DNA from 2 places in the Planococcus shenhongbingii genome. Region 2 is predicted to be linked to the other one. Evidence: riboswitches for the same ligand, from Rfam matches in the RefSeq annotation. Region 2 holds a riboswitch; the other holds the start of a gene.
The links. Region 2 has a riboswitch for glycine ahead of QWY16_RS03665 (amino acid permease). Riboswitches for the same ligand answer to the same signal wherever they lie in the genome.

Region 1: it holds a riboswitch for glycine, as region 2 does, so the genes downstream of both, gcvT (glycine cleavage system aminomethyltransferase GcvT) here and QWY16_RS03665 (amino acid permease) in region 2, are expected to answer to the same signal.

What each region holds. Positions count from the first base shown of each region.
Region 1 covers NZ_CP129235.1:1,704,915-1,708,336, forward strand. Annotated here, with positions in the region: gene comGD (competence type IV pilus minor pilin ComGD) at 1-42, shown strand, start outside; gene QWY16_RS08505 (hypothetical protein) at 83-331, shown strand; gene comGF (competence type IV pilus minor pilin ComGF) at 319-756, shown strand; gene QWY16_RS08515 (shikimate kinase) at 963-1,478, shown strand; glycine riboswitch at 1,617-1,709, shown strand; gene gcvT (glycine cleavage system aminomethyltransferase GcvT) at 1,854-2,966, shown strand; gene gcvPA (aminomethyl-transferring glycine dehydrogenase subunit GcvPA) at 2,994-3,422, shown strand, end outside.
Region 2 covers NZ_CP129235.1:722,082-725,503, reverse strand. Annotated here, with positions in the region: gene QWY16_RS03670 (hypothetical protein) at 1-12, shown strand, start outside; gene QWY16_RS03665 (amino acid permease) at 562-1,941, opposite strand; glycine riboswitch at 2,255-2,355, opposite strand; gene QWY16_RS03660 (hypothetical protein) at 2,631-2,816, shown strand; gene QWY16_RS03655 (hypothetical protein) at 2,970-3,422, shown strand, end outside.

The DNA of each region.
Region 1 (3,422 bases), 980 kb from region 2:
GTTGTCCATTTGGGAAAAGGAAGGGTGGTTTTCTCTGAATGAACAAGGATTTTCCTGGGCAGAAACGATGCTGAGCCTGTTTATGTTATTTATACTGTTCGGTACCTTGCTGCCGGTGATGCAGCAATTGCAGCAATCCATCCATTTGAAGAAAGAGCGGCTGATTGCCTATGAAACGCTGCATGAAGGAGCCAAGGAAATCCACTCGCTGAATATTTTACAGGGGGAACGGCGCGTGAACGGCGTCACTTACAGCTGGGAAATGAAGGATGAACTTTGTGTCAGCTATCAAAATTACAAACAAACAAGTGAAACGATATGCATCGAATAAAAAAGCCCGATGAGAAAGGTTTCGCATTTTTGAATTCGCTGTTCGAACTAATGCTGCTGATGATTTTATTGCCGCTTATTGTGCTGTTTTTCAGTTTTATGCTGACATTTGCAAAAGAAACAAACCCCAAACTTCTGGAATGGCAATTGTTCAGCGTTGATTTACAGGCTTATCTGGCAGGCAGTGATTCAGTTCAAATCATTAATAACGGAGGAGGGATCCGCATTCTTCAACAAAGCGTGGAATATGATATTGAATCGTTTGAATACTACGTGCGAAAACAGAAATTCAGGCAAGGTCATGAAATCATGCTGACCAATTTAAAAAAATGCCGTTTTGAATTGGTGGGGACGAAGCTGTCTGTCCGCGCAGAATTCACAAATGGCATTGTAGAGGAGGCGGAGTATGTGGTTACTCCTCCTTAAGTCCAATAAAGGCGCGTTGTATCCCTGTTCCGCCGTCTTTTTCTTGTCTGCGCTGCTCTTGCTTTCCCATGGATTGGCTGTCTATTCGATCCAATACAAAACATACGATGGATTGGAAAATATGCATAGACATGCTACGATACAACTACTAATGGTAATTGAGCAAAATAAAATGCCTGAGCAGTAGGGGAGTATTGGGTGGTAAGATGAAAAGAATATATTTAGTCGGATTTATGGGCTGCGGCAAAAGTGCAGTAGGCAGAAGGCTTAGTTTTTTATTGAAACTGCCCTTCTATGATATGGATAAGGAAATAGTCCGGCAGACCGGTAAAACGATACCGGAGATTTTTGAGCAATGCGGAGAAGCTTATTTTAGGGACCTGGAAACAGAGTTTTTGAAAAGCCATGGCCATGATAATTGCATTATTTCTACAGGCGGCGGTGTGCCTTTGCGTGAAGTGAACTGCAAAATCATGCGTGAAACAGGGCTAGTGCTGTTTTTGGATGCTCCTTTCAGGGAAATTTGGCGCCGGATCCACAAAGATGCAAATCGGCCGATTGTCAGAAATTCGACAAGAGAAGAAATTGAAGCTTTGTTCAAATCGCGCTACCGCCACTATAAAGCTGCTGCCCACATTACAATCCGTACGGAATTTCGTACATTGCGGCAAATTACACAATATGCCGCTTTCCAAGTAAATCGCTTAAAAGGCGAACGATGAATGCGATTTAAGGTAAAACATTCGCTTCTTCAAACGCAAAACAAAATTGATTGCGCTTGCCTCCTAACAATGTTAGGATATAGACAAAGTTATACTATTCTGTATAACGGTTTGGACCAAATGATTCGATTTGGGCGGATGATTGTACGGGGAGAGAACGCGAAAGCGTCGCCGAAGGAGCAAGTAACGAAATGTTATGAATCTCTCAGGCAAAAAGACTCGTGCAGGACGCATCTCTGGAGAACGCTGCTGTGCAGCTACCAAAGAGGAAAGCCGTAAAGGTAAACTTTCAGGTTCCAGGACAGAGATTTCCCTTTCAAGGGGGAATCTCTGTCCTTTTTTTTGTGGAATTTGATTATTGGAGGAGGAAAATGAATGAGTGAAGTGACAGGGCAATTACAGCGTACACCTCTTTTTGAGGCATACTCGAAGTATGGCGGGAAGACAATCGACTTCGGCGGATGGGAACTTCCGGTGCAATTTTCAAGCATTAAAGGAGAACACGAAGCAGTTCGGACAAAGGCTGGACTATTTGATGTTTCCCATATGGGCGAAATCATGGTGACGGGTTCTGGAAGCCTGGAGTTTTTGCAGCATCTTGTGACTAACGACGTTTCCAAAATTAAAGACGGCCAAGCGCAATACTCAGCGATGTGCTATGAAAATGGTGGTGTTGTTGATGACTTGCTGGTCTATAAAATCAGTGATGACCGGTATATGCTGGTTGTTAACGCCTCTAATATCGAAAAGGATTTTCAATGGATGCAAGATGCCGCATTCGGTGATGTCCAACTTGACAACCAGTCCGATCAATTCGGTTTATTAGCTCTTCAAGGACCTCTGGCAGAAACGGTATTGCAGCGTTTGACTGAAGAAGACCTTTCTGAGATCAAAGCTTTCCGCTTTAAAACGGATGTTTCAGTCGGCGGATATCCAGTAATCGTTTCACGGACCGGCTATACAGGAGAAGACGGTTTTGAAATTTATGCAAATCTGGAAGCGACAGTCGCTCTTTGGGATAAAATTTTATCTGAAGGCGAAAAAGACGGCGTTTTGCCATGCGGTCTCGGAGCACGCGATACCTTGCGTTTTGAAGCATGTTTGGCATTATACGGGCAAGAATTGTCTAAAGATATAACGCCGCTTGAAGCCGGATTGAATTTTGTTGTAAAACTGAAAAAAGAGTCCGACTTTACCGGGAAAGAAGCATTGGCTGCCCAAAAAGAAAATGGAGTGCCCCGCAAGCTTGTCGGCATTGAAATGATTGACAAAGGCATTCCACGCCACGGCTATCCGGTTTATGCAGATGGCAAACTGATCGGGGAAGTTACTTCAGGCACACAGTCACCGACACTTAAGAAAAATATCGGATTGGTTCTGGTTTCAACTGATTTTGCTGAACTCGGAACTGAAGTCGAAATTGAAATCCGCAATAAACGCCTGAAAGCGAAGACAGTTGAAACGCCGTTTTATAAACGCGTTAAATAATCTTATTTGAAAAGGAGACCGCATTCTATGAAACATCGCTATTTACCCATGACGTCTCAAGACGAAAAAGACATGCTGGACGTAATCGGCATCGAGTCGATTGATGAATTATTTGCAGACATTCCTGAAAAAGTCCGTTTTAAAGGCGAATACAATATCAAAGCGGCCAAATCCGAATCTTCATTGATAAAAGAATTGGCGCAATTAGCAGCGAAAAATGCTGATTCAAACCGTTATGCTTCGTTTTTGGGAGCAGGAGTTTACGACCATTACAAGCCGATTATTGTCGACCATGTAATTTCGCGTTCTGAGTTCTATACAGCTTATACACCTTATCAGCCGGAAATTTCCCAAGGCGAATTGCAGGCGATTTTTGAATTCCAGACGATGATCAGTGAATTGACTGGAATGGATCTTGCCAACTCTTCGATGTATGACGGCGGAACGGCATTGGCA
Region 2 (3,422 bases):
GTTCATCAATAATTAATAACATAACTTCAAATAAGAAAAAAAGACCTGTCATCCGAAAGCGAATGGCAGGTCTTAAATTTTGCTTTAAATTCAGCTTCCCTAGGAGTGGCACAACTCACAAACAATTTAGATTGATGAATAATATAGAAACCCCATACAGAAACAGTGATTTTATAAGGTTATTAATGAGTGTTGTATAAATGGCAGTACATTGTCAAAATCGTGTAGAATTTTTTCTTTGTCTGGGAAGCGACATTACCATGTATATCTTGAAATGTGTTTGATACAGAGACGCTTTTTACTAGTCCAAACCTTTCAAGAAACAGAAGTCGCAGCAAAATCACAGACACTCATTATTTTTCTTTATTTAATATTATTTGTAAGCTATGCAACGCTAGTGACCAGCGATTTAACCTCACACAAAAACGACAGAAAAGGGGAGCATCTGCATCCCTTTTCTGTCGTTTCACCTGTACCATTGATTCTAAGTTATTTTAGGGACCATCTTCTTCGTTGACTTCATACATTACACTTGAGGCCTACGCGAGGTAGGTCATGGACTTAACTTTCCGATACTTTTGGCTGAGTAACGTGTTTTAATTTCGACACTTGGAACTTATACGCTATCATTAGCAAAATAAACCAAACAGGCGTTACGAACAAGGCAACACGCGTATCTTCCGCAAGTGCAAGAACAACAAGAACGAACGCTAGGAAAAGTAGGATTGCATAGTTGGCAATCGGGTAAAGCGGCATTTTAAATTTGCTTGCTTTCGCTAGCGCTGGTCTTGTTTTACGATATTTCATATGGCAGATAACCGTAATTCCCCAAATGAAGATGAAACATACTGTTGAAATACTTGTAATTAGCGTAAATACGCCTTCTGGCATTACATAGTTCAAAATAACAGCAATTAGAATAACGATACTTGAGAAGTACAATGCACCGGCAGGTACTTTACGTTTATTCAGTTTTGCTAAACGTTCAGGTGCAGATTTGTCTTTAGCAAGGGAGTACATCATTCTGCTTGTACTAAACATCGCACTATTACATGCCGAAGCAGCGGATGTTAGGACGATAAAATTGACGATACCCGCAGCTGCAATGATGCCAACCCCTGCGAAAACTTGAACGAATGGGCTTTCCGTAGGCTTGACTGCAGTCCACGGATAAATACTCATAATGATAATCAGGGCACCAATATAGAAGATAATAATCCGAATAGGGATATTATTGATGGCTTTTGGAATAACCTTTTCCGGATCCTTTGTTTCGCCCGCCATCAGGCCAACAAGTTCAATCCCAACAAACGCAAATACAACCATCTGGAAGGAGAGAATGAATCCACTGATGCCATTCGGGAACATCCCACCGTGGCTCCATAGATTTGTGAAACTAGATGGACCTTCACTCGTTGAAAATCCTTTAAGAATCATTACCGATCCAATTACGATTAATCCTAGAATCGCAACGACTTTAATCAATGCGAACCAGAACTCCATTTCACCAAAAAGCTTTACAGTTGCAAGGTTCATAGCTAACAAAACGATTAGCGCAATTAACCCCGGCACCCACTGTGGAATTGCAGGGAACCAATACTGGGCATAGAGACCAACAGCTGTTATATCGGCCATTGCGATTGAAATCCAGCAAAACCAGTAGGTCCAGCCAGTCATGAAAGCTGCCATATTGCCTAAATAATCTTGTACAAAGTCCACAAACGTATTATATTTCAAATTGGATAAGAGTAGTTCTCCAAGTGAGCGCATAATCAAAAAGCAAATAATACCTGTAATCATATAAGCAAATAAAATGGAAGGTCCTGCTAGATGAATAGACTTTCCTGCTCCTAGAAATAATCCGGTTCCGATTGCCCCCCCAATTGCAATAAGTTGTACGTGTCTATTTTTTAGACCTCTTTCCAATTGTTGTTCCTCCATAAAATGTTTCACTCCTTCATTTCCAGGTTAGTCATAACGAGTCTTCTGATCATACTTTCACACTTCTGTCATTTCATAATAAAGCGTTTACATTTTTAATAATTGTAAATACATAATAGACCGCCGATTAACAATACTAATTGGATAAGTAGATTTTCTCATAGACGATGGTGATGTACCCTCCTATTTATAATTCACCACATTTCACCACAAATAAAAGGACAGAGCAAATATAGGTGTTCACCTATACTTCCTCTGTCCTTTTACCTGAGAGTGTAACTCCTTTGGTGGCACATGGCGCTCTCCAGAGACGCGTCCTATTATGGTCCTTTTACCTGAGAGATTGATTCCTGTTTTTCGGAACTTGCTCCTTCGGTGCTAAACAAACCGTTTAGTCTCTCCCATAATATTCATCCGCTACTATTCGATTAATTAATATAATAAACAACAGAAAAGTAAAAGTCTAGTCAATATTCCGAATTTAGTTATTATTCCACCTCATACACACCTATTGAAATATTAAAATGTAAAATTCAACCATACAACATTAAAATTTACCTATGCATTACACGGAATTATGAGATAATAGGACTTAGACTACTTAATGTATGGTTGTACACAAAAAATTATAAAGCGAGGGATCGATATGACACAAAACAATCTTAAACTCGTATTACCGGAGGGTTTACATGTTAAAAGAAGAGAACGATGACTTAATTGTTGACTTCGAACTTGAGGCATTTGCATGTCCGAGTCATGATGCTGCGTTATTATTTGCAAATCGACTTCCCCACCTAACCGCGCTAGAGCTGTTAATGATTCAAAACGGATATGATTTTGAATTAAGGACAGGGGATCCTCGTATTCTCCAGTAATCGGTACCCACTAGCGTTGCATAGCTGTAAAAATACTTACAAATGATAGTATTAGACCTTTAAAGTGTTTGAAAAATGCAAAAAGAGAGCTCCGTCTGTGAAATAATAACTGACGACTAAACCAGTTTTTATCACACAGAAAGGAGACTCCCTATGGGAAGCATAGACCAAAACTTAGTCTTTCGTCAATATTTATCATTGCTGCCGGTTACTAAATTGGCGTGTCCATTGATGAACTACGACGAAAAAAAGTTAACGGATTTTGCCTTGGTAAAAGCATTTATAATAGGCAGCTTATGCGAATGGGACGGCCATCGAGAAATTGCTGAAAATATTCGTTCCAATAAATCATTACAACGGGAATTGGAACTAAATTCTATTAGCTATTCACAAATTAGTCGTCGACTTATTGATATAAATACAGAGCATCTAGTGGATTTACTCGGCCAGCTAACTAAGCGCTACTGGAATTTACAAAGACATGCCGTTGGCATAAATACAAATGTAGGCATCATTCGTATTATCGATGGTACCTATGTTAAGTTGCCCGATAGCGCCTCCAATTGGACGGCTATATCTAAGGTTTCAAGCGGTATAAAATTGCAT